DNA from 3 places in the Paenibacillus sp. TSA_86.1 genome. Region 1 is predicted to be linked to each of the others. Evidence: predicted binding sites of a transcription regulator. Region 1 holds the regulator's gene; each other region holds the start of a gene.
What was found. The regulator LexA, encoded in region 1, represses DNA repair genes until DNA is damaged. The targets are predictions, from matches to a motif close to CGAACATATGTTCG.
Positions count from the first base shown of each region.

Region 2: addB (helicase-exonuclease AddAB subunit AddB) is a predicted target of LexA. The motif match lies at 7,691-7,704, and genes of this name have one in related genera.
Region 3: recA (recombinase RecA) is a predicted target of LexA. The motif match lies at 5,195-5,208, and genes of this name have one in related genera.

Region 1 covers NZ_JBQZGE010000004.1:268,317-278,730, forward strand. Annotated here, with positions in the region: gene glnA (type I glutamate--ammonia ligase) at 1-1,087, shown strand, start outside; gene ACUTVW_RS12400 (hypothetical protein) at 1,654-1,992, opposite strand; gene ACUTVW_RS12405 (hypothetical protein) at 2,050-2,361, opposite strand; gene ACUTVW_RS12410 (aldehyde dehydrogenase) at 2,781-4,085, shown strand; gene lexA (transcriptional repressor LexA) at 4,244-4,870, opposite strand; gene ACUTVW_RS12420 (LysM peptidoglycan-binding domain-containing protein) at 5,166-5,543, shown strand; gene ACUTVW_RS12425 (DUF896 domain-containing protein) at 5,639-5,848, shown strand; gene ACUTVW_RS12430 (hypothetical protein) at 5,981-6,493, shown strand; gene ACUTVW_RS12435 (HAD family hydrolase) at 6,522-7,313, shown strand; gene ACUTVW_RS12440 (ABC transporter permease) at 7,979-8,908, shown strand; gene ACUTVW_RS12445 (carbohydrate ABC transporter permease) at 8,921-9,793, shown strand; gene ACUTVW_RS12450 (ABC transporter substrate-binding protein) at 9,831-10,414, shown strand, end outside.
Region 2 covers NZ_JBQZGE010000003.1:481,735-492,148, reverse strand. Annotated here, with positions in the region: gene addA (helicase-exonuclease AddAB subunit AddA) at 1-4,123, opposite strand, end outside; gene addB (helicase-exonuclease AddAB subunit AddB) at 4,123-7,626, opposite strand; gene ACUTVW_RS11120 (class I SAM-dependent rRNA methyltransferase) at 8,017-9,393, opposite strand; gene ACUTVW_RS11115 (Na/Pi cotransporter family protein) at 9,785-10,414, shown strand, end outside.
Region 3 covers NZ_JBQZGE010000001.1:1,334,663-1,345,076, forward strand. Annotated here, with positions in the region: gene ACUTVW_RS06110 (DUF3388 domain-containing protein) at 1-729, shown strand, start outside; gene ACUTVW_RS06115 (RodZ domain-containing protein) at 796-1,887, shown strand; gene ACUTVW_RS06120 (hypothetical protein) at 1,961-2,125, shown strand; gene ACUTVW_RS06125 (YajQ family cyclic di-GMP-binding protein) at 2,275-2,766, shown strand; gene pgsA (CDP-diacylglycerol--glycerol-3-phosphate 3-phosphatidyltransferase) at 3,084-3,671, shown strand; gene ACUTVW_RS06135 (competence/damage-inducible protein A) at 3,781-5,037, shown strand; gene recA (recombinase RecA) at 5,278-6,342, shown strand; gene ACUTVW_RS06145 (regulatory protein RecX) at 6,592-7,356, shown strand; gene rny (ribonuclease Y) at 7,668-9,212, shown strand; gene ACUTVW_RS06155 (TIGR00282 family metallophosphoesterase) at 9,292-10,086, shown strand; gene ACUTVW_RS06160 (stage V sporulation protein S) at 10,205-10,414, shown strand, end outside.

The DNA.
Region 1 (10,414 bases):
GGTGTCCGATAATCGCGTTGCGCGTTTGATCTGTGACGTATATCTTCCAGATGGCAATCCATTCCCAGGTGATCCGCGTGGCATCTTGAAACGGAACCTGAAGGAAGCAGAAGAAATGGGATTCACTTCCTTCAACGTTGGTCCTGAACCAGAATTCTTCTTGTTCAAGACGGATGAAAAAGGTAACCCAACAAATGAATTGAATGACCAAGGTGGATATTTCGACCTTGCGCCAACAGATCTTGGCGAAAACTGTCGTCGTGATATCGTTATTACACTTGAAGAAATGGGCTTTGAAATCGAAGCTTCTCACCACGAGGTAGCTCCTGGTCAGCATGAGATCGATTTCAAATATGCAGATGCTCTGAAAGCAGCAGACCAGATCCAAACCTTCAAACTCGTTGTTAAAACGATTGCACGTCAGCATGGATTACATGCTACATTTATGCCAAAACCATTGTTCGGTATGAACGGTTCCGGTATGCACTGTAACCAATCCTTGTTCCGAGGCAATGAGAACGCATTTGTTGACGAGTCTGACGAGCTGGGTCTGAGCAAAACTGCACGCCACTTCATGGCTGGAACTTTGAAGCATGCTCGTGCGTTTGCAGCAATCACTAACCCGACTGTTAACTCATACAAACGTCTTGTACCCGGTTACGAAGCACCTTGCTACGTAGCATGGTCTGCAAGTAACCGTAGCCCAATGATCCGTATTCCAGCTTCACGTGGACTGAGTACACGTGTTGAGGTTCGTAACCCGGATCCGGCTGCTAACCCTTACCTGGCTTTGTCTGTGTTGTTGAAAGCAGGTCTGGACGGAATTAAACGTGAGCTTTCCTTACCAGCTCCGATTGACCGCAACATCTACATCATGTCAGAAGAAGAGCGTGTGGAAGAAGGCATTCCTAGCTTGCCAGCTGACCTGAAAGAAGCATTGAACGAATTGATCCGCAGCGAAGTCATCTGTGACGCTCTTGGCGACCACGCCCTGGCTCACTTCTACGAGCTGAAAGAAATTGAGTGGGACATGTACAGAACACAAGTCCACCAATGGGAACGCGATCAATATATCACGTTGTACTAATCTAAAAAACCTTGTAACTACGGGGTTTTGAAGTAACTAGCCGGGGGACGTTTTGAGGGAATTGCACTTCTATTGAGGTTGCGTCCCCCAAACGTCCCCCGGTTTTTGCATCTCCAAAAGTTAATCCTCGCCTTCAGCATGAAAATCGAGTGTTTTATCCAATCCAATCGTCTTTTCTTTAAAATGGATATCCGAACATTTTCGAGCGGCGAAATTTAGGAATGTCTTCTGAATCAATTCATGCTCCATGGCTGAGTATGCAGTAAAGTTGATGATCTCGACTGTACGTTTGCTGAGTCACTTTTAATAGAAAGTCCAAAAGACTTAGCAATACAAATGAACCCTTGCTTAAATAACTGGATCTAGTTGAAATAAGATATGGATTCGTTAATAAAGGCATTTTGGAGATTACTAGATATCAGCTATTTAATGAAAAAGTGTGGAAAACCAGTTCGATTCAAAATAGGCACTGTCAGAAAAATCTCTGAAAGTGCCTATTAATATAGTAAAGTCGAAATAGATGACTAAAATAAACCCACTTAGTTTGTCATTTTGTTGATAAACTATTAGCTAACATGGAACTTAAAAAGTATAACATAAGTACCAAAGTTTGCACTTACAACTGTAAGCCCAGGCTGAACAGGAGTAACCAAAAAGTCAGGGCCAATATCACAAGCACCATCACTATAGATTACATCATATGTGTAGCCGCTATACCATTGACCAGGTTGGCCAACTTTTAGGTAAATGTCACGCTCAAAAAATGCTTGAGAAACTATCGGCTCGGAAACTTCCGAAGGTAAAGCACCAGGTGTTGAAATCGTGGCATCAGCAGCGAAGGAAGTGGATCCAATTGAAAAACATGCAGATACAGCTAATAACCCGGCAAGTAATGTCTTTTTCATACAATGAACTCTCCCTACTATTATATTTAATGAAAATGAATTTTTCTTTAAAATAAACTACTCCATCTTAGTTACGTAACCTTCATAGTTTCCGTAATACAATCCATTTGAATAGGTAGTAGAAGTTAGTGTTAGTTTCCCATACCAGACACCATCAGAATAAGCATAAGTCTGTGGAACATAACTTGCATTTCCATATTTGTTGTTCACATCTGAATATCTTACATATTTCTGCGTTGCCTGAATCGTGATACTTTGTGCAGTTAAAGAATTTTGAGCAGAGGGTGAGGCAGCAGCAAATGATGCTGGAATAGCGATACTTGCTACAATTGCAGTCAGAGCTCCAAGTGAGTATAATTTCTTTTTCATTCTAATACCTCCTAAGGTTTATATATGATTTAAGAAACTTTACTTTCTAAAAATACCATATAATTCTATGTAAAATAATGACATATATCACTCTATATATTATATGAAAATTAATCATTAGTTTCTTTTGAAAAAATGTATAAATATCATTAAAGCGACTCCATAAAAAGATGGGAAATAAACCAATGAGAATCTAATGGATTCACAATAGTGATAAAATCATTAGATGAAAATTTCATAATAGAGTAAGTGATTTTAGTACAAAGTGGAAAGGGTAGAAATAACATCCTTGTTAATTTATTTTTGTATCCATTTATCCAACCTGTTTCAGATGTATGTTGATAGTTTCATATATAAGAGATATAATTAATTTGATTTTGAGCAATATGATTTTTAACAATCAATTGGAGATGATATTCTTGGAACAACAAGCGAAACAACTTGTGACCACACAACGTACGTTTTTTAATACAGGACAGACTAAATCAGTAGAGTATCGGATTCAGGCTCTGCAAAACTTGAAAAAAGGGATTGAGAATTACCAACAACGCATTCTGGACGCACTTCGCGCTGATTTAAATAAATCAGAGGCTGAAGGATTTAGCTCCGAAATTCGTATCGTGTTGGGTGAACTGGATTATACGCTGGAACATCTGCGTGAGTGGGCTGCACCGCGTACTGTGCCAACGAACTCAGCAATGCCAGATGCCAATAGTTCGATTTATCCTGAACCCTATGGAGTTGCATTGATTATTGCACCTTGGAATTACCCATTTCAATTGGCATTTGGGCCGTTGATCGGTGCTATAGCCGCAGGGAATTGTGCAGTGATTAAACCTTCTGAACTTACACCCGCTACATCTCGTTTGATCTACGATCTCATCCAGGAAATATATCCTCAGGAGTACATTGCAGTTATGGAAGGTGAGGTTGAAACGAGCACAGCTCTCCTTAAAGAGAAGTTTGATTACATTTTCTTCACAGGCAGTACAGGAGTTGGCCGTATTGTTATGAGGGCTGCTGCAGAGCACCTGACGCCGGTGACGTTAGAACTAGGCGGTAAAAGTCCGGCAATTGTACATCGGGATGCTGATTTGCAACTGGCGGCACAACGCATTGTGCGTGGTAAATTCCTTAATGCCGGACAGACTTGTGTTGCACCAGACTATTTATTAGTACATGAAGAGGTACATGATCAATTGATCGAACAGATCAGAGCCGAGGTGAGTAACGTATATGGGGATGATGTGATGCAAAATGCTGATTTTCCGCATATCGTCAACACACGAAACTTCGATCGTTTGTCCGCTTTCCTTACGAATGGCAAGACGTTAATGGGAGGACGCTCAGATCGTGATCAGGTTATGATTGAACCGACCGTTCTGGGCGATATTGCCTGGGATTCACCAGTGATGCAGGAAGAAATCTTTGGGCCTATTTTGCCTGTTTTAAAATACAGTGATCTTGATCCGATGGTTGAGGAAATTGTCAGCCGGCCTAAACCGCTTGCATTGTACCTGTTTACTCCGAATGAAGTAATGCAGGAGCAGGTATTGAATCAGGTCTCCTTTGGTGGAGGTTGTATCAACGATACATTGTTCCATATGACCTCGCATTATTTGCCTTTTGGCGGTGTGGGAGAGAGTGGGATGGGTTCATATCATGGACAACAAAGCTTTGAAGTATTTTCGCACCACAAAAGTATTCTTAAACGCAACAAGTAATTTTGTTGTTTATAACGCAGCTTTTAATTAAGATTTTTGTCAGCAGATTATATAATTCGAATTGTTGAATGAAAAGAAAGAGGTTGTCCTGTAGTCAGGGCAACCTCTTTCGTATTACATCAGGTATAACATATTAGTAATTTAATAAATCAGGTGCATTAATGAATATCACGGAAAAGTCCGATGACCTTGCCTAAAATGCTAACGTGTTTCAACCGTAGCGGTTCAAACGTGGCATTCTCCGGCTGAAGGCGAATATGATCTTTTTCCTTGTAAAACGTCTTCACTGTTGCTTCATCATCCTCAGTCATGGCAACGACAATATCACCATTGTCAGCTGTTTGCTGCTGACGAACGATTACATAATCTCCATTAACGATTCCAGCTTCAATCATACTATCACCAACCACGGAAAGCATAAACACTTTCTGTTCACCTACATAATGAGTAGGAAGAGGGAAGTAATCTTCAATGTTTTCTGTTGCTGTAATCGGAACACCCGCTGTTACTTTACCCACAACTGGAATACGTGCAACGCTATGGGCGAACTGATGAGAATGCTCGGACTCTTCCTGACTCAATAACTCAATCGCTCTTGGCTTGGTAGGGTCACGTCTGATCAACCCTTTCTTCTCCAAACGATCCAAATGTCCGTGCACTGTGGAACTGGAAGCCAGTCCGACGGCTTCGCCAATTTCTCGTACGGAAGGAGGATACCCCTTCAAACGGACTTCATTTCGTATAAACTCCAGGATAGCCTGTTGCCTGCTGGATATCTTCGACATACCGTATCAACCCCATTTTAGTAACGTTTGGGAAAATTATAACATAGAACCTCCGTTCGTACAAACATAAGTTCTAAAGAATACGCATTATTTCAAGGTTTTTTTCTAATTAGACTCATATTCGCTGGAAAAGAGAGTTCAAAACCAATCTGCACATAATATTAATGTAGAAAAAAGACGATTTAATGTCGCTAAAAATAGCGAACAATTGTTCTAAAAAAGTCTTGAACAAAACAAATGTTCGTGTTATATTATTTTCAAGAGATAGGAACAAACGTTTGGAGGCGGAGTGGAAATGAGATATTCTACGTATCAGAGCATTTATGAACCAGTACATTCAGAAGCTGTGAAGTCTAATATAGGGGAATTTCGAATGTTTATAACTCGGTTTAAACTTTCTCAGGGATTAATAAAACTGGTTATTGCATCATTAATTATATTTATTGGGTGCAGCACTGTTCTAACTGTGTTTGCCGGTAATGAGAATGATTTGCTACCCGGAGGAAAGATCGCTGTATCTCAGGGAGAAACGTTATGGAGTATTTCTTTGGAACATAAACCAATGACGATGGATACACGTATTTATATAGAAGCAATCAAAAAAGTAAATCAACTTGAATCCACAACAATCCAGACAGGTCAAGTGCTAACATTACCTCAGTTTGTTAAATAAAATGCGGATCAATCTGTGTTGGCACGCGCCAACTTGACAAGCTGCCTTTATCATGTCAAAGTTAATATGACTTTGTATTTTTGGAGGGGACAAGCTTGGATATAGATAGTCTGGTAGCACGTATTAACGAATTGGCTCGCAAGCAGAAATCCACTGGACTGTCAGAGGAAGAACTTGTTGAACGTGCCAAGTTGAGGGAGATTTATTTAGGTAACATTCGTAGCAACTTCAGACAGCAGCTCGATTCAATTGAGATTGTTGATGACGACAAAGACCAAGGCCACCAAGGCAAACTCAAACATTAATTAATGAAACCTAAACATATCGTTATGATATTTAGGTTTCTTCATGTTAGTTGGGAATGCTTACTATAAGGGGGAATATCGGTTTTCAGTATAGTTATGTAAGCCGGTACAAGACACATAAGGGGGATTTACATGTCGCGGCGTTCGTTCGAGAGAACGGTTCGGAAGAATTCGAAGCAATTAAACCAGCAACGTAAAAAAAGCGGTCAACCAATCACACGAGGTCCAGGTGAGGATATGTACAAAGGCAGAAGCCTGTTATTCCCCATCTTTTTGATTGGTCTGGCGTTTCTGTACCTGTTCATGAGTACTTTTTTGGTTCAAAAACCAATGACAACATGGGATTGGGTCACAATTTTGCTTTATGTATTTTTGGCGGTCATTTTTATGCTTCGCCGTCCTTACATTAAAATCAGCAGCAATCGGATCATTACAACGAAGGGTAATCGCGAACGTTCTATAGGTGTTGAAGATATTATCAAGTTCCGATTTGAACCAGGTACTGTTGTGATTGAACACAATAGTCGCGGAAAACGATGGGTCTTCACCAAGTTGTTAAACCGTTACGATACAGATGCAATAACCGAGCGATTGCAGAAATTTGCAAAGGCACACCAGATCACCGTGGAAACCATTGATAAGTAATTAATGTATAAAGGGGCAGATGATCGGAATGGCGTTGAAAGCGATTATGTTCGACCTGGATGATACTTTATTGTGGGACGAACGCAGTGTTCGAGAAGCATTTCATGAAACTTGTCTAATTGCGGCAACAGAAACAGGTGTTAATGCTGCAGCACTCGAAGAGGCTGTTCGTCACGAAGCACGTGAACTATATGAATCCTATGAAACGTTTCCTTTTACCAAAATGATTGGAATCAACCCTTTTGAAGGACTCTGGGCGAACTTTACGGGAGGAGAACAACCAGAATTTCGCCAGTTAGAACAATTGGCTCCGATCTATCGTAAAGAGTCATGGCGTCGTGGTTTACTCAAGCTAGGTGTGGATCAGGAAGAGCTTGCAGAACGCTTGGCCTCCCAGTTTGGGACACAACGCAGATCCAGGCCGCATGTTTATGAAGAAACGCTGGATACGCTGCGTCATTTGCAAGGAAAGTACAAATTGTTGCTCTTAACTAACGGATGCCCTGCTCTACAGCAAGAGAAACTGGATGGTGTTCCGGAATTATCTCCTTTCTTTGATGAGATTATTATCTCGGGTAGCTTTGGCAAGGGGAAGCCGGATCCGTCCATTTTCGAACATGCTCTGAGGAAACTAGGTGTTAAACCTGAAGAAAGCATGATGGTAGGCGACAAGTTAACAACAGATATTCGTGGTGCACTGTCTTCGGGGATTCGTGCTGTGTGGATTAACCGTGAGAATAAAGTGAACAATGAAACGTATTCGCCGAATCATGAGATTAAACATTTGTCTGAATTAGACGGTCTAATCGCTAATTTCTAAAAAAGAGTATGCTCAAGCAAGTCTGTACACATCTCCTTAAATTATCAAACATTGGTTATGACATGAATGATCGTTTGTTCATCAGTCATGACCAATGTTTTTTTGTCTGCTTATATCCAAACTATTAATGTTTATAAACTGTTGTTATAGGTGATTATGTATTTTTTTTAAGAAAAAATGTTGAAATTCAAAAATGGTTGATTTAAAATACAACTAACATACTAGTATAACTAGTTTTTTGAAATCTATTTTATAACCTTATCCAATCTAATTCAGATCATCTACCAGTTTATGTGTATGTGTATGTTCAACCCGATAAAAGTAACAACATACGATCCCTTTAAGAAAGTGAAGTGAATAATAATTCATTCATCGTTTTTGTAAGCGCTTCACAATGTATGTCTCTAACCTCGAACAGCTTTCAAGCAATGTAAGACTATTCGGATTGCACAATCTTGCATGTGTTTGATTGTACATAAAAACAAAAAAATGAGACCGTTTACATTTTATTTTGTAGTGGGGGTGAATCGAACAGCACGGGTATCCTCTGCATGATCAGCAAAGATATCCATGGCAGGCAACGAATGAATATATCATCTCTTAATCAAGTTATGGATCGGAGTGAATGACACATGGAGTCAGAAACATCTAAGGCAACAATCCCTATGATATCTTCACGTAAAGAAAGCAGGTTGCGGACGGCAGCCACGTTGATTCGTAAAGATTGGCAATTGTACTCGCTGTTAGTTCTTCCCATCATTTATCTGATTATTTTCAAATATGGTCCCATGTTAGGTAATATTATTGCTTTTAGACGGTTTGTACCGGGTGGGAGTATTTTTGGAGAAACCTGGGTTGGTCTGCGTTATTTTAAAATGTTCATTGAGGATCCAACGTTCTGGCGAGTTTTCAGTAACACTTTGATGCTTGGCGGACTCGCATTGTTATTTACGTTTCCGGTCCCCATTATTTTTGCACTGATGCTTAATGAGGTGAAAAGCAAACGATTCAAAAAGTTTGTACAAACAGCCTCATACCTGCCTCACTTCCTATCCGTTGTTATCGTAGCGGGTATGATTCTACAATTAACAGCAATGAATGGTTCAATCAACGGACTTGTTGCTTTTTTTACAGGGGATAACATTCCATTCATGCAGCGTGCAGAGTGGTTCAGAACTATTTATATCTCTTCCGAAATTTGGCAGGGGATGGGCTGGGGAGCTATTTTATATCTGGCAGCACTAACAACGATTGATGATTCTTTGTATGAAGCAGCTCGAATTGATGGAGCGAACCGCTGGAAACAAACCATTCATGTGACGATTCCAGGCATTTTGCCAACGATTGTGACCTTACTAATACTGAACATGGGGAACTTCCTGGCAGTAGGCTTCGAAAAAATCTTGCTTTTGTATAATCCGCTTATTTATGAGACTTCCGATGTAATTTCTACCTATTTATATCGTGTAGGTCTTGAATCCAGCAACTTCAGTTATGCCACAGCTATTGGTTTGTTTGAATCGATTATTGGGCTGACTCTGGTATTCACTGTAAACGCAATTTCACGCAAACTGACACAACGAAGTTTATGGTAAAGGAGGAGCACCATGCAGGAATCCAGATCATACAAGGTATTTAAAGTGTTCAATGTCACTTTCTTGTTGTTTATCGTTTTTATAACACTTTACCCCTTCCTTAATGTTGTTGCCCAATCCTTCAGTAGTGAAGCGTACATCAACTCAGGCAAGGTAAGTTTATTTCCGCGAGGGTTCAATGTGGAAACGTATAAAACCATTTCAAAGGACAACATGTTCTGGTTGAACTATAAAAACACGATTATTTACACGGTGGTAGGTACACTGATTTCCATGTTTATGACGACCATTTTTGCCTACGCACTGTCTAAAAAAAGGTTGATGGGGCGTAAATTTCTGACGATGTTTGCCGTGTTCACGATGTTTTTCAGCGGTGGTCTGATTCCTAACTACGTTTTGATCAACTCCCTTGGTTTCAATAACACCATGTGGGCACTGGTTGTCCCAGGTGCAATAAGCATATATAACATGCTGATCATGAAATCCTTTTTTGAAAACATGCCGGAAGAGTTAGAGGAAGCCGCAGCAATTGATGGCTTGAACACGTATGGTATTTTGCTGCGTATTATTTTGCCTCTTAGTAAAGCAGTCATGGCTACGATGGTACTATTCTATGCTGTTGGACATTGGAACTCCTGGTTTCCAGCATTCTTGTATCTGGACAAAAAAGAGCTGTTCCCGGTCACGATCTATTTGCGTAACATGATCGCCGGTGCAACGAGCGGTGCTACTGCCGGAGCAACTTCAGCGGATAATCTGACTCAGATTGCAGCCAACATCAAGTCGGTAACGATGGTACTAACGATCCTGCCGATTCTAACCATCTATCCATTTGTACAGCGCTACTTTGTAACCGGTATCATGTTGGGTTCTGTTAAGCAGTAATCATTGCACACATGGGTTAGAAACTAAATAAAAGGGGATGAATGGTTTGAAAAGAAAGCCACGCAAACTGGTTGGTAAGATGATCTTGGCAATGACGATGTCGGCTGTACTTGCTGCATGCAGCAGTGGTGCGGGAACAGGCCCAGATGTTTCGGAGGTAGGCACAAAATCAGCGATGGAGAGTTATAAAGCAGGTGAGGCGTTCAAAGCAACGGAACCGTTTAATCTTTCTATTTTATATAGTGATCATCCGACGTATCCATACAAAAAAGACTGGCTGCTATTCAAAAAAATATCGGAAATGACGGGAGTAACGTTGGAGCCAACCATTGTGCCGATGAGTGACTATCCGCAGAAGAGATCCCTGTTGATCAGTTCCGGTGATGCACCACTTGTCATTCCAAAGACTTATCCAGGAGAAGAGGCAGCGTTTGTATCTTCGGGAGCTGTCCTGCCGATCAGTGATTATATTGATTTGATGCCAAACTTCAAGGACAAGGTGGAAAAGTGGAAGCTCGAACCTGAACTTGAAGGGCTCCGTCAAGAAGATGGCAAGTACTACGTATTACCAGGATTACATGAGGAAGTATGGCCTGATTATACATTAATCGTAAGAACGGA
Region 2 (10,414 bases), on a different contig from region 1:
TATGGTCAACTTGCCGACCCAATATATCCTCAATCGCCCGTCCGTACAATTCTAGTTGGAAACGATAGTTTTCAATCAGCGGTTCCAGCCCCCCGCGATGATCCAGCACCCGATCGGTCTTGTAATCTAGCAGAACAAGTTCACCATCGACCTCATAGAGACAGTCAATGATCCCCCTTACGAGCACGGTTTCGTTCTCTAGCAGAGCCTGCACTTTACGATGTTCACCGAACATCTCCTGCTCTTCATTCCGCTGCAATTCATTTAGCCACTCCGCAGGAGATTGATGTGCCGGGAGGCCATAAGTAAATGGAATCTCCCTTTTAATCCATGATGCACGAAGCATCTCCATTCCTGGTTGTGTTTCAAAGAAGGACGTTAGTTCACTGCGTTCAATTGCCTCCACCTGATAAGGAAGCAAAATTTGAAGCGCCAGCAAGCGGGAAATGGTCTGTTCAACAACAGCTGTATCCACAACTGAACCGTCTACAGGAAGATGCTGCATCAACGTGTGATACACGATTCCCCGTTCTGTTCCCGTCAGTTGTCTCTCTTCCATGAATTTGGGACGGCGCAGATGTAGTTTGAATGAAGATTGCATGGCTTGGGTTCCCTGAAGAATCTCCGCTTGCTCCCGCAGCTCTTCCATCACACGATACGAAACATCCTCCTGGTTCGATAGCAAGCTCTTCATTTCGGTCACCGAAGTGCTCGCAGCCACATGTGAGGCTTGTTCATTCGGATACGTCCAGGAAAGACGTTTGTCTATTTCACGCACAAGTCCATCCAGAACCTCTTCATTGGATTCGTTTAAATCTGACTGCTCAATCACTGCTGCCGATGAATTTAATCGAACCGGCTGCAACTCTTGCAGAGCTGTCGTCCGTTCTGTTCTCAACTCGTTCATCACGTCTTCTTCGTTCTGTACTACGCCTGAGTTCATATCACGTGACACTTGATCCGCAGCCACCACCGATATGTTCCAACGTGATTCATCACTTGCCAAACATGCCGCAAAATGATCACGATCCCCTGCAAGCTCACGCAGCACCGCCGCATCCCTGTGTCTTATCAATGCCGGACCGATCCAGTCCAGATAATTCCGTCCCGCAGCAAGCAGATAATCGGGTAGCGCCAGTTCCGGACTGTCTTTAACCTGAGACCAAACCTGCGCCTTTTTGGCTGCATCCTTCACCGTTCCTACCAGAATCATTTTCTCTTTTGGCCGGGTTAAGGCGACATACAACACCCTCATCTCTTCCGCCAAAAGTTCAAACTGAGCCCGCCGACGTATAGCCAGATTGGCTAATGTAGGATAAGCCACCCTGTTGTCACGATCCACAAATCTCGGGCCAAAGCCAAGTTCCTTGTGCATCAGAAACGGTGCATGAAGATCCTGCTGATTAAACATTTTCGAGATACCTCCGACAAACACAATCGGAAACTCCAGACCTTTACTTCGATGAATGGTCATGATTCGTACTACGTTGTCCTGTTCCCCTGAACCGCTGGCTGCTGCTCCGAGGTCACCGCCATTTTCCCGCAATCTGGAGACATACGTCAGGAAACGGAACAACCCACGATTTGCCGTTGATTCCTCATATTGACGCGCTCGATCATACAACGCCTTCAGATTGCTTTGGCGCTGTTGGCCGCCTGGAAGTCCTCCAACCCAGTCCAGATATCCCGTTTCGCGAAAAATGCGCCAAATCAGCTCACTTAAGCTGCCTTGCCTTGCTTCCAGTCTCCACTGTTCCAATTGACGCAAAAAACAAATAAGCTTCTGCTGCAGATCCGAATCCACTTCTAATTCAGTAGTAACGGCTGATTCGCGCTGAGCCTGTTCGATCTCTGACCAACCTTCCGGCCACTGTAACTGAATCAAACCTTCATCCATCGGGTCCTGTCCTGGCTCAGACCGCTGACCGGGTATATTTGATCCACTCTTCCACTCTCCTGCAGCTGATATGACTGCATCATAAAAAGACTGTCTTTTGTCCCCTAGACGAATCTGGGCAAGTTCTTCTTCATTTAGTCCAACCATAGGAGAACGTAGCACGGACGCCATTGGAATATCCTGTCTTGGATTATCCACAAGCTGCAATAGTGATAACATAATTTCCACTTCCGTAGCTTGAAAATATCCCTTACTCTGCTCTCCACCTGCCGGGATGCCCTGCTGTCTGAATTCCTCAATCATCAGCGGTGCCCACATCAGGGTCGAACGCAGCAAAATAACAATGTCTCCATAACGTGCCGGACGCATCGTCTGCAAAGCCTTATCATAGACGCTGAGCGCAGGTTTATCTGTTTCTCCGACCATTTCTCGAATTCGCGCGGCAATAGCACGTGCTTCCAGTTGAGCCGTTTCAAGTTCGGCGCTCTCCAGTTCTGCAGCTCCAACCGCATCTACTCCATCTTCGGTTACCTCCGATAGATCCGTTCCGCTGCCTTGGCGATCAATTAACACAAGCTCAGGCGTGTACGCCTCGCTTCCAAGTGTCTCTGACGGAAAGGATGCACCGTAGGCCAACTGAGCCCGCTCATCATAGGCAATCTCAGCGACCCCTTCGTTCATAAGCTGTCTGAATATAACATTAACGGAATGCACCACTTCGGCACGACTACGGAAATTACGGGCAAGGTCGATTCGTTTCCCCGTTCCCGTTGCTACACCCGTTTTTGTACTATTTTCTTCGTTGTCATCCGTATGCACATGAACACTCGCCGTGTAGTTACGATATTTGTTCATGAAAAGGCCTGGCTCAGCCAAGCGGAAGCGGTAAATACTCTGTTTGACGTCACCAACCATGAATCGGTTACCCGGGTTCTCTCTGGAGATCAATCTGACAATATCCTCCTGAACCGTGTTCGTATCCTGATATTCATCCAGCAGTACTTCATCAAAACGTGCACGATATTCCATCGCCGCATCCGAAGGCATCGAATGTTCGGGTGTCGAATCCTCATGGCGCAAAATGTGCAGACAATAGTGCTCCAGGTCGTTAAAATCAACCTGTCCGCGTTCCTGCTTCGCCTGACGATAACGCTCGCCAAAGGTACTGACCAGACGAGAAAGTTCTTGCATCAGCGGCGCAGCCTGCTCCAGCTCCTGCCAGAAGGAGAATGCACTCCTGCCAAAAAGTGAACCTTTCAGATCGGCAACAGCCTTTTTGGCCGTTTCCCGCAGCTCCTTCACCTGCTCTTGCATTCCAGGGTCGGTCTGATCTTTTTTACAAGGCTTCAATTTGCCAAATACAGCTGGCTCGAATACCTCAGGCAACCTGTCCCAAGGCATGACTTCAACAGCGGATAAAAGCTCTTCAACCATCGCCAAATCCTTTTGCAGTGTCTCCGCATAAGGTGCCGGCCCCTCAGGCTGCAACGAAATCTGAATTCCTTGTCGTAGCAAACCTGCTGCCCCGCTAAGAGCGAGAGCCGCATCACGTAAAATGCTCTGCACCCAGGCCGATTGACCCAGTGCCTCTACGCTTTCCACTTGAAAAGCTTCAGCCATCTCCATCAGCCAGTGATCCGGCCATGAATGGCTTCGCGAGAAATCGTACAAACGCTGCACCAGCCGGTGCATCGCATCATCATTCCGTTCTCCACTGAACCAGTCCACCAGTTCGCGGAACGTGCTGCCCTCGTCTTCTTCGCCATACTTTTCCTCAAACAGTTCCTCCAGCAATTCCTGACGAAGCATCTCGGCCTCATTTTCATTCAGAATTCGGAATGCCGGATTCAGCGGAATCTGCTGATAGTACCTGCGAATGACTTCCATACAGAAGGAGTGTAGCGTTGTAATGGAGGCTCGTCCGAGCAGCGACAATTGCCTGCGCAAATGTTCTTCCTCCGGCTGCTCCTCAAGCGCACGATCCAGCGCTTCCCGAATGCGCTGTTTCATCTCGGCAGCCGCCGCCTTCGTAAATGTAGCAACAAGCAATCGATCCACGCTGAATCCTTGGGAAGGGTCTGCAATTTTGCGAATAATCCGTTCGACCAGAACAGCTGTTTTACCCGATCCCGCAGCTGCGGCGACCAGAATATCTTCTCCATGCTCAGCAATGGCGCTCCACTGATCATCACTCCAGAAGCTGCCTTCCGGTTTAAGCATATGCATTATAACGTTCCCCCTTCCTGACCATGAGACAGCATGTCCCAGATTTGCTGTTTGCCCGGTTTGGACAACAGTTTATAATCATTACCCTCAATATTTTCATCAAACTGACAGACCGGTTTGAAAGCACAAAACGTACATGCAATTTCCTGCTGTATCCGATAAGGCTCAATCGCAGTATCTCCGTCCGTAATCCGGGTTCCAATCTCGCGGATATTGCCACGAACGGCGGCAAGCAGCGTATCCCACTGTTCTGGAGTCGCTACAGCGGCACTGCTGTAGAAGCTGCCGTCTGCTTTTAATGCCACCGGAATTATAGCGGAATGCCCTTTGTCCAGCGTGTTATCCATTTGAGCAACGGCATCACGGTCAGCGAGTAGCAGACCTTTCATTTTAAAACGTTTCAGCAGCTCTTGCCCGGCCTGTTCCGATGTCATGCCATTGGCGGATTGCAGTAGCGGATTATGCACATGGAAATAGAGAGTACCTCCTGGCATCGCCGTTTCCCCCAACCACTCCTCAGCCGCACTGAGCAGCACTTCCAGATAGGTGAGCATCTGCAGCGATAACCCGTAGTACACCTCATGAAGCTTGAGATCTGTCTGGCTGGACTTGTAATCGATCACACGCAGCAACAGACCATTCTCACCTTCTGCAACATCTACGCGGTCGATCCGGCCAACAATCTCCAATACACAGCCGTTCTCCAGTTCGAAACGCAAGGGCGGCAAAGGTTTCCCAGGACCAAAATCAAGCTCCAGCCCAATCGGTTCAAAACTGCCGCGTCTCGACTGTTCGCCTAGAATAACGGATGCACGGCTGACGATATCTTTTAATTTGCGGAAAATATAACCATAACGCTTCGTGCTCAGCAAGATTTCGCCCTGAAGCTGAGGAGCGATTTGCTCCACCGTTTGCTCCGCTTCCTGGCGGCATTGATCCGGTGTCAGACTGCCCCAGCTACGATTTTCCTCACGCAGGCGCATCGCCAGTTGACTCAGTGCAGCATGGAACAACTGACCGATATCCGGAGCCTGTAGGCGATATAATTGCCGTTCCTTGAGCTTCAATCCATGTGATGCAAAATGAGAGAACGGACAGGCAACAAACCGTTCCATCCTTGAAACACTTGTCCGCACCTCCGTACCGTACAGCCGGCGGCTGGTTGAAGTTTGCAGCCGCAGCGCACGGTTACGATAAAAGACAGAACTCAGCAACCGCTCCAGCCCAGGGCGGCTCTCTTCACGGGTAACATGCCAATTGTAGACTACCCACCATATGTCGGAAATATCTTCTCCCCTGCGCCATCTGCGCAGCTGTCCAATCAACATGGATAGGCTCTGTTCAGGATGAATCGCATATGAGAGATGCACGGCCTCCGAATCCGAAACTGGCGGCTGAGCAAGTAAAGGCTGCTCCTGCAATCCAAACATTTTGCGTACATGGCGCACAATTTCGGAAGGCAGTAGTGATTTACCCTCATCATCTGCGACCGGATAGCTCAGCCATAACTGCTTGCTGGCCGCTGTCAAAGCGGTGTAGATCAGAAAACGTTCATCCAGCATGAGTCTCGTTGCTCCAGGTCCCAGCCCCATCCCTCTTTCATTGAGTAACCATCTTTCCTGCTCGGTTAACACACCGTTATCTTGAGGAATCGCTGGCAGTTCTCCATCAACTGCTCCGAGAATAAAAACATATTTCATATCACGCAGACGTGTGCGATCCATGGAACCAAACAACACCTGGTCAAGCGCCGGGGGAACGAGCCCCAGCTTGAGTTCAGTCAATCCCGTTTCCATCATGCCCGCGAACAAAGTGATATCCAGGCGTTCATTGCCCATCATATCAACCATCTGATCCAGCAGATCCAGCACGGCACCCCACATTTGACGATGTTCTCTGGATCGCTCCGGATCCCCTTGTGCCTTGGCCCGAGTAGACATCTGATCCAGCTTATGTGCAATATCTGCATCCTCTAACAGCCTGAATAAAGCCTCACACTGGGCGGCAGCCGTTTTTGCTTTTTTCATTCGTTTCTCGAACGTGCCAAGTGCCGATGTGATTAAGGTTCTGCAGCTTTCCATCAGTGATAATACTGCATCGCGTCCTCGGCTACGTCCTTCCTGACTGTTCTCCTCGAGAGACAGACTCGGTACATACTTCCACGGCTTTCCATCTGTCCAGCGATATCCGTGAATCCCGCAGGCAAGCACATAATTCTCCAGCTGATCCATATCTTCACGCGTGATAGATCCATCCAGCGGAAGTAGCAGATCTGTTTTGACACAGCGAAATACATCCTCATAACGCCAGTTGCGCCTGACGATATCCAGTGCTGAACGGATGAATTCGGATAAAGGATGATGCAGTTCACTTCGTCTTCGGTCGAGGAAGACCGGAACATCATAATCCCTGAATAACGGCTCCGCGATATCAGCATAAGTCTCCAGGCCGCGAACCAGCACCGCCATATCCCGATACCTCGCTCCATCCTCCTGCGCCAGACGGCGCATTTCACGCAGTGCTCCCTCCAGTTCTGCCCTGCGATTCTCCGCAGCGATCAAGCGTATCCCCGAGTCCTCGCCCTGACTTCTCCAGCGAACACGCCGATCAAAACCAGCCTCCAGATGGGCAAGTCCAGGCCGCTCCTTAAATCTCGGCAACACTTCAGCATGCAGTATCGTTGTATCGCTGGACACACCCAAATGATCAGCCATGCCTTTAAGGCGCGCATAAGCACTCGCGGTTGGATAGAACAATTCCAGTTCTCCTGGCAGCATACCTTGCTCGTAAGCGCCATCAAGCGTTAGGGAAATGGTTACAGACGAAGCTTGCAACATCAATTGTCCAATAACACTTAGCTCTTGAGGAGTGAAACTGTGAAATCCATCAATCCACACTTCAGCTCCCTGTAGCCATGTGCTTTCTGGCAAACGGCCCGTCAGTTCGTTCAGGGTATCCTCATCATCTATATATAAATCAGCCAATTCCTGCTCATAATCATGGTAGATCAGGTTCAAATCATGTAGCTTATCTTCCAGAATAGGTGAAGCCGATGCAATGCTCCATTCTGCAAGTCCCTCTTCGAGTGAAGAGGCATGAACTTCATATCGTTTGAACTCACTATATAAATTCGTCAATTCCCCAATAAATCCAAGCTGGCTGCCCGAAGCAGCAAACAGCCGTAATTCTTCCTTCCGGCGCTGGATGACTTTATATAAAAGCATCTTCTTGCCCTCGGCTCCAATCGGAATACGGGCCGAACCTCCAGCCTCCTGCATGACGCGATAAGCCAGACGTCGAAAGCCAAACACCTCGGCACGCATCGTGCCTTTAATTCCTCCTGAAGAAACCAGTGCCTGTTCTGTCCGGAATGAACTCTGTTCCGGAACTAACAGAATCAGCGGTTTTCCTTGAGGCTCCTGCCTAAGCAAGGATGTGATTTCCCGAGTGATCAGTGTGCTTTTGCCACTGCCTGCCCGGCCAATTACAAAGCGTACGGACATGTGTCATCCTCCAAACTGCACGTACAAGATTTTAATTTCCAGTATACCACACCTCGTCCGCTTCGGAACATACGTTTGCCATGATCCACCTAATAAGACCATAATATTGTTATTGGAAAAGAAGAAGTAAGACTGATATTGAAAAAGCCGACTGTAGCATTGGAGATCAACGTTATCTGATGCTTGTCGAGAAATGTATGTAATGGTTCAGTTGCAGCCTCGTAACGGCAGGACAAAATTGCTTTCTAATCCCATCTTTTACTTTGCTCATGTTCATGTACGTCTGCTGTGTCTATGCACTATCATTAAACAAAATACCCTATAAGATGGACTTTTTAAAGTGTCTATCTCATAGGGTACATTTATCATTCTTAATCAAAGAAGATCCTCTTAATTCTTTTTACTTCGCACTTCGAAAATAGCGAATTTCAGGTAATGTCCTTCATCTACGCCCAAAATTTGCGGGTGATCCTTGCCGGCTGCTTTCCAATCGATTAAACGTAGCACTTTGCCTGCATCTTCCGCCGCATCCGCAATCGTTTCAAGGAACAGATCAGGACGCATGTGGTAAGAACAACTTGCGGTTACCAAATATCCACCCTCGTTGACCAGTTTCATGCCCTGCAGGTTGATATCCTTGTAACCGCGGCATGCCCCTTTGACTGCCGATTTTGTTTTGGCAAATGCAGGAGGATCAAGGATAACGACATCAAACGTTTTTCCAGCACTGGATAATGCCTTGGACGTGTCCACCTTTTGCTCTGCTGCTCGTGCACGTGCATTGCGCTCATCAAGTCCTTTGACTTGCTCACGCAGGTACTGGAAAGCATCGGCTACAACGAATTCGACCCGATCCGTGAATCCATTTAGCTCCACATTGGTTCGTGCGCTTTCAATGGCATGTTCAGAAATATCGAGACAGGTTACCTTTTTCGCACCATATTTGCATGCGTTCAGGGTAAAGCTGCCGGTATGAGAGAAACACTCCAGTACAGTTGCTCCGTCCCAATACGGGAAAGTTACCACTTTGCCGCTTTTGTTCACTGGCAGCAGCTGTTCGGTTCCTTCGTGCTCGATCTGCTGCAGTGTGATATCGCTTTTGTACCCCCAACCTTTCATCAACGGCTCAATAGCCGCACGATTCTCACGCTGGTCGAAAAAGTATCCCGTTTTCTGCCCTTCCACGATATCCACCTTGATGAGCAGCCCATTTTCGGTCACCGTAACGTGACGCGGACATTCTCCATAAAGTGGTCCTTTGACCTGCTCCAGACCTTCCAATTCACGAATGGATACATCACTGCGTTCATAAATACCTTCCGGCTGCATCACTTCAATGAGAGCTTGCACAATGGCTTCACGGCAGCGATCCATACCAAGTGTAAGGATTTGCACAACCAAGATGCTGCCGAATCGATCCACAATCAATCCTGGTAGGAAATCAGCTTCGCCATAAACGAGACGATAGGCCTCACCATCTTGAATGAAACGTTCCCGGTGACGCAAACAATCGCGGAAGCGAGCTGCAAAAAAGGCTGTGTCCATCTGTTCAAACTCCAAAGGCTGGTATGAGACTACTCGAACGGTAATCTGGGAAGCCGGGTTATAGTAGCCTGTCGCCAAGTAGCGACCTTGGTGATTCAATACGTTGACGATATCTCCCGGTTCCGGGTCGCCGTCTACAGATGCAATTTCATTATTAAAAATCCAGGGATGTGCATGTTCCAGCCGCTTTTTGCGGCTTCGTTCCAATATTACGGATGGCAAGATTGATCCACTTCTTTCTTCAATTAGTTGAAAAGATAGGTTTGGGCGGCAAGACACTCCGGGGACGAATTGATCCTATGATCGCTGTTGTCCTCGGATTTTTTGGATTCCCCTTCTCCAAAGGGAAAATCCGATGTCAAGCCTATGCTTCCGATGTAGCTTTCTTTCAGAAAGCTTTCAGGCGAGCGCTTCGCTTCTTCGGATTCAATTTCGTCCCCTCCGCTACGTTTGCCGAATCACCGTATTTTTTGAATTGGGAGGCAATATAAGTTGAATTAAAGAATATCAACTTATATTGCAGATTTTGTATAATGCTCCTCCACTTGTCATGCTTGTCTCTGCTTCCTCATAGGATAAGTGATAAGGAATTGGACGGGAGGAATGATGCGGGATGTTCAGAGAAGTTATTCTGCCTCTGTTATATGGGCTTATTATCTTTTTTGGCGGGATGAAGCTGATGGAGACGGCACTACAGCGCATGGCAGGGCCGATGCTGGCAGACTGGCTGAACCGTGCCACTTCTGCCCCATGGAAGGGCATGGCGTTCAGTGCAGGTGCAACTGCCTTGTTGCAGAGTAGCACTGCCGTGACGGTGCTAACCATTGGACTGGCTAACGCACGATTAATCACCTATGGCCGCACACTTGGCATTATCCTCGGTACCAATATCGGAACCTGCCTGACGACAGAACTTGTCGGCCTTCAGATAGGACGTGCCTCGCTACCGTTACTGCTTGTATCCCTGACAGGCTGGGCCATATTTGTTGTCCTAAGTGAACGCAACCAGGCAGCTCCTGAACGCACCCGCCGTTCATTGGCGAATATACAATTCAGCTTTCTCGCAGCAGCAGGTTTTGCTCTCGTCATGACAGGCATTCAGGTCATGCAATCCATTGCTATCCCGCTAAGGAGTATGGGCGTATTCCAATGGTTTCTGGAACGGGCGGCCGACAGCCTGTGGTGGGGATTTCTCGCCGGCGCCTGCCTGACCGCGCTCATTCATAGCAGCGCCGCGGTCATC
Region 3 (10,414 bases), on a different contig from region 1:
AAGAACAGACCTGGTCTTCTCGGGGATATCGCCTCGATGCTGGGTATGCTTGAAGTCAATATATTAACAATCAACGGTGTGGAAGGTAAAACACGGGGGATGCTGCTCGAATCAGACGATGACGAGAAAATTCGTCTGCTTGGAGAGATGCTTGGTAAAGTAAACAGCATTACCGTATCCGCACTGCGTCAACCTAAATTGGTGGATATTCTGGCCGTACGTCACGGCAGATATATCGACAGGGATTCAGATGATCGTAAAACATTTCGTTTTACTCGCGACGAACTTGGGTTACTCGTGGACTTTTTGGGTGAAGTATTTAAAAGAGAAGGCAATCAGGTGATCGGCTTGCGTGGAATGCCCCGGGTTGGCAAAACGGAGTCAATCATCGCGGGCAGTGTATGTGCCATGAAACGCTGGACTTTTGTATCCTCTACACTTCTTCGTCAAACGATTCGGAGCCAGATGTCTGAGGACGAGTTAAATCCGAATAATGTATTTATCATTGATGGCATTGTCAGTACGATTCGCTCCAGTGAAAGGCATTACAACTTACTCCAGGATATTATGTCAATGCCTAGCACCAAAGTCATTGAACACCCGGATATTTTTGTACAGGAATCCGAATTTGATTATAATCATTTTGATATTATTATTGAATTGCGTAATAATCCTAACGAAGAAATTATTTATGATACGTTTACGGCAAGCTATACCGACGAACTGTAAAGCTCCGTACGGAATCATGGAATAGATCAGCAACAACTGAAGAGATAAACATAAGGAGATGATGGCATGTCTGAACTGGGTCAGCAGTTAAGAGAGGCCCGGCTGCAAAAAGGGATGAGTCTTGACGATGTACAGGAAATGACCAAAATTCGCAAAAGGTATCTGGAGGCCATAGAAGCAGGGGACTATAAAGTACTGCCTGGTAGTTTCTATGTGCGTGCATTTATAAAAACCTATGCGGAAACAGTGGGACTGAATCCCGATGAGCTGCTGGAAGGCCATAAAAAAGACGTACCTGCAGAGGCTGCGGAAGCGACGATGGAGCCTGTAATTCAGAAACGCTCCAACCGGCCCGCAGAGCGGAGCAATCGATGGATGTCCATTGCACTGATGTGGACATTCCCTATTCTGATTTTTGTCCTTTTGTATGTGTATATGGCATACAACAAGGGTGACGATTCCAATCCGCAAGGGTTGGATGATACAAAAATTACAGATAGTCAGAAACCGGCTGACGACAAACCTGATCCATCGTCCGATAACGGCCAAGCGGTGACTCCGCCTACAAACGATTCGGGCTCGGAGAACAACGGTAAAGGTGAAGCCGGCGGAAACGGTGGCGGTAACGAAGCGAACGGACAGACTGATGGACAAAATAGTGGTCAGACTGACGGCCAAAATAATGGTCAAACTGATGGACAGACGGATGGTCAAACAGGTGAGAATCAAGAGGGGAATACACCAAGCACACCTGGCTCAGTCACTGTTTCAGAAGATGGAAAATCGGGCAATATTACAAACTTCAAAGTTAGCGGAAGCGCTGGTCAGCCTGTAACCGTGACGATCAAGGCGACTGGGAATAGCTGGCTTGAAGTATATAAAGGCGAGAATTCCAGTGGTGAGAAACTGAAGTATGGCAATACAGCCGACGGTGACTCTTTTACATTTACTTTGGATAGTACAGGCATGTACATTAAGTCTGGTTACGCGGCAGCAACGACAATCGATGTTGGGGGTCAAGTTGTAACGGACGGCAAGGCGACCAACCGGATTCGTCTAAAATTGGATACCGACAGTGCAGCTTCATCGGGAACTGAAGGCACAACGGGGACAACTACCAGTGATTCCACTGAAGGTGGAAGCTCTAGCAACGAATAACCTGGCTAACTGCAGGAGACAATAATTTTGTCTTCAATTGCAGTTAACTTATGGTGAAGTGAGGTGGACGGGCATGACAGTCAGCTGGATCGTAACTGGTTTAGGGATTATTGTCAGCCTACTGGGGTATTACCTGACGCCAAATGCCTGGGGTTACGGAATATTGGGCTTTGGACTTGCGCACATCGTTTTGGGTGTGCTCGACATGTTCAGACAGCCTGACCGTAGCCGGTATTAGAGGCAGCTAATCAGCAAGCATTTTTGGTGACCGAATGGTGCGCCAAAAATGCTTTTTTCTATGATTAATCATAGCTAAAATTAGACTTTTGCTTGAAGTTTACTCTATAATGTTACAGAATATATGATTAGCTGAAAGGGTGACTCGCTTTGAGTTCAGAAAATTCATTTGATATTGTGTCCAAAATGGACTTGCAGGAACTGACAAATGCCGTTACACAAACGGAGAAGGAAATTGGCGCTCGTTATGATTTCAAAGGCAGCAAAAGCAGCTTGAAACTTGATAAGGATGCTTTAACGATTGTGTCTGATGATGAAACTAAATTAAAGGCGGTTATCGAAGTCCTCCAATCCAAGATGGCGAAGCGCGGTCTGCCGCTGAAAAACATTGACTACGCGAAGGTGGAGCCTGCTTCTTCGGGTACGGTTCGTCAGCGCTTGAATTTTAAACAGGGCATTGATCAGGATGTTGCCAAAAAAATAAATATTCTCATCCGTGATTCAAAAATGAAGGTGAAGAGTCAGATTCAGGGAGACCAGCTTCGGGTGACAGGGAAAAGCAAAAATGATCTGCAAGCCGTTATGCAGATGCTTAATGGAGCTAACTTGCCGCTGGATCTGCAATATACCAACTTCAAATAAGAATCGTTGTGTAACAATGTCTTTTTGACACTGTATTGGTGCGTATATTATACTGAATGTGCATTGCAGGCAGTCATGCATCAAGTCCAGTCTTCATCGTTTGCTGACTTTGTGAAAATCAATACACTTCTGGAAGTCACCGGAGCGTTTAAAAGCGGTTTTGCGTTTGAGCGGTAGACTTTATTTTTTGCGTTTCTACATAGGGTTTCATGTGAATACAAGTCGACGTTTCGAACGTTCATTCCTTGCTTCAGATGATGAATACGGGATTAAGATGAATGTTTGAAGTAATGGAGGATATAAAGGGAGGGCGTCTTGTGAATTTACCCAACCGGATTACGCTTGCACGAATTTGCTTAATCCCTTTTTTGATGGTGTTTCTGCTTGTGGATTTTCCGTTTTATCCAGAGCCGTTGCATCTTGGGAGCTTTACGCTTCCGTATAATCAGTTAATTGCTGCTTTTATTTTTATTGTTGCTGCAAGCACGGATGGAATAGACGGCTATCTTGCAAGAAAAAACAATATGGTCACCAATTTGGGCAAACTGCTGGATCCTCTGGCAGACAAACTGCTGGTTACCGCTGTTCTGATTTCACTGGTTCAAATGGGCAAGCTGGATTCATGGATTGCAGTCGTTATTATTAGCCGTGAATTCGCCGTGACCGGTCTCCGTCAGATTGCCTTGCTGGATGGTTCGGTTGTCGCTGCAAGTGCGTGGGGCAAACTGAAGACAGTAGTGCAGATCATAGCGATTGTTTTGATGCTGCTGAACAATTTCCCGTTCTCATATACGGGCATTCATGTCGATGAAATTGCGGTATGGATTGCAGCCCTTATCACGATCTGGTCTGGAATTGACTACTTTATCAAAAACAAAAACTTGCTTCATTTATCAGAAGCGTAATGTTTTATGCTGAAACGGGTAATGATGAAAGACTCATCGGGTCAAAGGGCAATAGGAACTTATCCTATTGCCCTTTGACTACTCAACATGTGCACAGGAGGAAGCTGAAATGAAGGCAGAGATTATCGCAGTTGGGACAGAGTTGCTACTGGGGCAGATCGTAAATACGAATGCCAGATACCTTTCCAGGGAACTTGCAGCAATGGGGATCGACGTATATTTTCAGACCGTAGTTGGGGATAATCTGAATCGGCTTAGTGAAGCCATACGTATCGCGCAGGGACGTGCAGACATTATTTTATTTTCGGGGGGCATCGGCCCGACCCAGGATGATCTGACCAAAGATGCGCTTGCTGCTGTATTGAACCGAGAGCTTCATATCGACCGTATGGCCATGGATAAAATTGAAGGGTTTTTCCGAGATCGGAATGTGGAAATGACCGAAAACAATCGGCGCCAAGCGATTGTTCTTGAGGGTGGAACCCCTCTGGCCAATGAAACCGGACTTGCTGCAGGCAACGCGATTGCGGATAACGAAAAATATTATGTTGTTATGCCTGGCCCGCCTAAGGAACTGATTCCAATGTTTGAGCAGGAAGTAAAGCCTTGGTTGCTCCAGCATGCGCTTACTGAAGAAATGCCGATTTATTCGCGGATGCTGAAGTTCGCAGGCATTGGAGAATCTGCGCTGGAAGATCGGTTGCTGGACCTCATTGACGGCCAGACAGATCCAACCATTGCTCCCTACGCGAGCGAGGGAGAAGTAACCGTGCGTGTGTCAACCAAGGCTCGAAGCGAAGGGGACGCAAAGCTGAAACTGGATGCGATGGAGGTACAGATCCGCGAACGTCTGTCTGAACATCTCTACGCTAACGAGGATGTGCCTATAGAGTACACGATAGTTACAATGATGTCTGATATGGGATTGACTCTGAGTGCCGCTGAAAGCTGTACAGGAGGTCTTGTGATGCAGAGCCTCACTTCGGTGCCTGGAAGTGCATCGATGTTAAAGGGCGGCATTGTATGTTACTCCAATGAGATCAAAGAAAAACTGCTTAATGTGCCTCATAGCTATCTGGAGGGCGAAGATGCACCAGGTGCAGTTAGTCCAGAGGTGGCAAAAGTGCTTGCAGAGCAGATCCGTATGATTGGGGATGCTGATTTTGGATTGGCAATAACCGGAGTAGCCGGACCAGGTTATTCAGAGCGTAAACCACCAGGCCTTGTTTTTATTGCTTTGGCTGAGCGTGGTAAGGAAACTGAAATTCATGAACTTCGGATTAATGGTAACCGGGAGACGGTTCGCATTCGCTCGGCCAAAGCGATTCTGTATCGATTATGGCAAAAATTAGTTGCCATTGATTGATTAGCGGGCTACAGATTGCATTTGCTTCATTGACCCATTATAATAGTTGAAGACGGAAGAACCGTAAAATTTGGCTTAACAGCCTGGTTTACGGTTCTTTTTCTATTTTTTTGTCGATTTCCATGAGGAAGAGGCGCCTCGGCCTTAACAAAAAAAACGAATGTATGTTCGAAAAAAAGCTTGGCAAACGAGTAAAAACAAGGTATCATTATATTATAAACAGTAAAGGGTGTGAGTTTATTGTCAGACCGTCGTGCTGCGCTTGATATGGCGCTCCGTCAAATAGAGAAGCAATTTGGTAAAGGTTCCATCATGAAATTGGGTGAGTCAACTCACATGAATGTGGAAATAATTCCCAGCGGATCTTTGGCTTTGGATATTGCATTAGGAACAGGCGGCTTGCCAAAAGGCCGTATTGTTGAAATATATGGACCTGAATCTTCAGGTAAAACAACTGTAGCATTGCATGCAATTGCTGAAGTGCAACGTGTGGGTGGACAAGCTGCATTTATCGATGCAGAGCATGCACTCGACCCAAGCTATGCAAGCAAATTAGGTGTTAACATTGATGAATTGCTTTTGTCTCAACCGGATACAGGTGAGCAAGGTTTGGAAATTGCAGAAGCTCTTGTACGCAGTGGGGCTGTAGACATCGTTGTTATTGACTCTGTAGCTGCATTGGTACCAAAAGCAGAGATTGAAGGGGAAATGGGGGATTCCCACGTAGGTTTGCAGGCACGTCTGATGTCTCAAGCGTTGCGTAAATTGTCTGGTGCAATCAGCAAATCCAAAACAATTGCCATCTTTATCAATCAGCTTCGTGAGAAGGTCGGCGTAATGTTTGGTAACCCGGAAACAACACCAGGTGGTCGTGCGTTGAAGTTCTATTCTACAGTTCGTCTCGATGTACGTCGGATCGAGAGTATTAAGTCTGGCAATGACATTACGGGTAACCGTACCCGTATTAAAGTAGTGAAAAACAAAGTAGCTCCGCCGTTCAAACAAGCGGAAGTTGATATCATGTACGGTGAAGGTATTTCCAGAGAAGGAAGTATCATTGACATTGGTACGGATCTGGATATCGTGAACAAAAGTGGTGCTTGGTATTCATATGAAGGTGAGCGTTTAGGTCAAGGTCGTGAGAACGCGAAACAGTTTATGAAAGAACATAAAGAGATTGCGAACACGATTGAGCAGAGAATTCGTGAGGCCAGCAATTTGACAACTGCTGTTCCTGCACCAACGAGTGAAGAGCAAGATAAAGAAGCGGCTGAGGAACAGGAATTATTTGAAATTAATGAGTAATTCTTCTTTACGGGACAGTTTCCTGTCTTCTAACATGTCCTGAAACTTGTATTGAACGAGTGCTAATGCTTACCTAGCTAAATAGGATTGGTTTCTCGCGATGCTAACAGCCTCTGTCCATTCCGGACAGGGGCTGTTAGCATCTATGCCATGTACGAGGTGAGCTAGATCAGGATCGTAAGGGTAAATAGCAGGGAAGCCTATTTTGAATCAACATACAAGCAAGTGATGGGGAGTGTGAAGATCGAAGTGAAGCATCACCAAAATCAGCATGAATATGATACAAATGACGAAGAACTGCATGAAGAAGCAGAATTAGCCGGTATCTCCCAATTTCCAGACGATGAAGAACTTATCATTACCCTGGTGGAGCGAACAAAGAGCCGTGAAGCGCGCTATCGCATTTCATTTGGTAACTATTCCATTACGGTTCTGGAAGATGTGATGATCAAGTACAGAATGACACGTGGCAATACCTTTATGAAGAAAGATCTGGAGGAAATTGTCGTTGCGGATGAGCGTCAGCGAACGTATGTACAGTCACTTCGTTTTTTGGAATTTAAGCAGCGGTCACGTCATGAATTAAGGCAAAAGCTAAAGCAAAAGGAGTTCGCGACACCGCTCATCGAAGAAGTTCTGGATCGGCTTGAGCAAGAGAAACTTGTCGATGATGACCTGTTTGCTAAGGAATGGACTAGACAGCGTATGGAGGGGCAGCGGAAGGGAAAACTGTGGATACGGCAAGAGCTGCGTCAAAAAGGCATTGCAAATGAACTCATTGCTGAGGTAATGGATGATGTGAGTGCAGATGCAGAGTTGGACACGGCCTTAATAGCTGGACGTAAAAAGTGGAAACAGGTTCGAGGAGACGTGCAGGAAAAGAAACGTAAAACGTTCCCTTTCTTGATGCGACGCGGTTTTAGCATGGATTTGGTGCGTCGTGTTGTAAATCGTTTAATTGAAGAAGATGGTGCGGAAGATGCTGAAGATGACGAAGCGTTGTTATGGGACTAGATAAGATGACTAACAATACTGCATTCTCTTGACAATTTCTTTCGTCAAATACTAAAATGGACATGAGTCTGTAAGAAAAGGACAACCCTTTTTCCTTCCAAAAAAGCGGTTTCGGTTTCTACAGATTTATACCATTCTTAATTATGGGTTCACTGGAGACGGTGAATAGTACATGTATTCATGTACATGTGAAATGAAAATCGGCGGGGGATCGCCGTGAGTATTCGTTATTCCCAAACATATGTAAGGTATGAAAACAGAAAAGTTGACCCAAGGAGTGCCTTGGAGGAACCAACGAGGAGGTGAACAGTATGGGAGAAATCGCTATCACGATCGTTCTCGTTGTGGCCGCGCTCGTTATTGGGTTCGGAGTCGGATATTTTATTCGCAAATCTCTTGCAGAGGCTAAAATCTCTAGTGCGGAACAAGCTGCCGTACAAATCGTGGAGAACGCGAAGAAAGAGGCAGAGGCACTGAAGAAAGAAACGGTGCTGGAAGCGAAAGATGAGATTCATCGCATTCGCGCCGAAGCTGAAAAAGACACTCGTGAACGTCGGAACGAAATTCAACGACAAGAGAGACGATTGTTGCAAAAAGAAGAGTCGCTGGATAAAAAATTGGAATCACTCGAACGTAAAGAAGAGCAAGTGGCAAACAAAGAGAAACGGATTGACGAAACACAGCAGCAGATCGAAATGATCTACAAAAACCAGGTGACGGAGCTTGAACGTATCTCCAATCTCACCATGGAAGACGCACGCAGTATCATACTGTCCAACGTAGAACAGGAAGTCCGTCATGAGACGGCTCAAATGATCAAGGACATTGAACAGCAAGCGAAGGAAGAAGCGGACAAAAAGTCCCGCGAGATCATTACACTCGCCATCCAGCGCTGTGCGGCTGACCATGTAGCAGAGACAACGGTATCCGTTGTAACACTGCCTAATGAAGAAATGAAAGGCCGGATTATCGGTCGTGAAGGACGTAACATCCGTGCGCTTGAAACCCTTACGGGGATTGACCTCATTATCGATGATACGCCAGAAGCTGTTATTCTGTCGGGCTTTGACCCGATTCGCCGTGAAATTGCCCGCACTGCACTGGAGAAACTGGTAGCAGACGGACGGATTCACCCGGCTCGTATCGAAGAGATGGTGGAGAAATCCCGTAAAGAAGTAGATGAGCGCATCCGTGAATACGGTGAACAAGCTACCTTTGAAGTGGGCGTGCATGGTCTGCACCCGGATCTCATCAAGATTCTGGGCCGCCTGAAGTTCCGTACAAGTTATGGTCAGAACGTCCTGAAACATTCGATGGAAGTCGCTTATTTGGCAGGACTGATGGCTGGAGAACTTGGAGAAGACGTAACTTTGGCTAGACGTGCAGGTTTATTGCATGACATCGGTAAAGCGCTGGATCACGAAGTGGAAGGATCACACGTCGAGATTGGCGTGGAGCTGGCGAAGAAATACAAGGAACACCCAGTGGTTATCAACAGTATCGCTTCCCACCACGGGGACTGCGAAGCAACTTCAGTTATTGCTATGCTGGTTGGTGCAGCTGATGCGCTGTCCGCAGCACGTCCAGGTGCACGCCGCGAAACGCTGGAGACGTATATCAAGCGACTGGAGAAGCTGGAAGAAATCTCGGAATCTTTCGAAGGCGTTGAGAAATCATACGCCATTCAGGCTGGACGCGAAGTTCGTGTCATGGTACAGCCTGAGAAGATCGATGACGCTGAAGCCTTCCGCCTCGCGCGTGACATCACGAAGATGATCGAGAATGAACTCGATTATCCAGGTCATATCAAAGTCACCGTCATTCGGGAGACCCGGGCGGTTGAATACGCAAAATAGAGTCTTTAGGAAAAGTGGCCGCTTACTGGGCCACTTTTCCTGTTGATAAGCGATGTAGGAATTGAGGAGGCAGCAATCAATGAAAGTTTTATTTATAGGTGATATTGTAGGCAACGTGGGACGTAAAGCACTCAAAGAAAATTTGCCATACCTGAAATCGAAGTATAAACCACATGTCATTATTGTAAATGGTGAAAATGCTGCAGCAGGACGCGGCATTACAGGTGCGATCGCTAATGAATTTTTTAACTGGGGCGTCCATGGTATTACGCTGGGCAACCATACATGGGACAATAAGGATATTTTTGATTTTATAGATGATGAACCACGTATGATCAGACCGGCCAATTTTCCGCCAGGCACACCTGGGCGTGGTTATACCGTGGTTAAAGGCGAAGGCAAGGAACTTGCCATCGTAAATCTGCAAGGCAGAACATTTTTGCCTGCCATTGATTGTCCTTTTCGTGCAGCCGATGAAATTGTGGATGAGCTTCGCAATGACTATAAATGCATTTTGGTGGATATGCATGCGGAAGCGACGTCCGAGAAGATTGCCATGGGTTGGCATCTGGATGGGCGCGCATCATTCGTTGTAGGTACTCATACGCATGTGCAAAGCAACGATGAACGTATTCTGCCTGGAGGTACTGCCTATTTGACCGATGCGGGCATGGTGGGCCCACGTGACGGTATCCTGGGGATGGAGCGTGAAGCGGTGTTGCGCAAATTTTATACCCAGCTTCCGGTTCGTTTTGTCGTAGACGAGGGCAAATGGCATTTCCATGGCGTGATCGTGGACATTGACGAAGCAACTGGAGCAGCGACGCGCATTGAAAAAATTCGTTTAATGGAAGACGAGTGGCGCATGGAATAGGGGGATGGTCCCATTTTGACGAGAATCCCTGCTAAAAAGAAGGAATTTTTTTGCCTCCCGCGAATAACATCTAGTAAAGTGGAAACAAACTTTCAACATTCCCAGGGAGGTACTTACCATGGATGTATTAAAAGTTTCAGCAAAGTCCAATCCTAACTCTGTAGCCGGCGCTCTTGCAGGAGTTCTACGTGAACGTGGAAATGCTGAACTGCAGGCAATTGGAGCGGGAGCACTGAACCAAGCCATTAAAGCGGTAGCGATTGCCCGGGGATTTGTAGCACCAAGCGGAGTTGACCTGATTTGTATTCCAGCTTTTACAGACATTGTG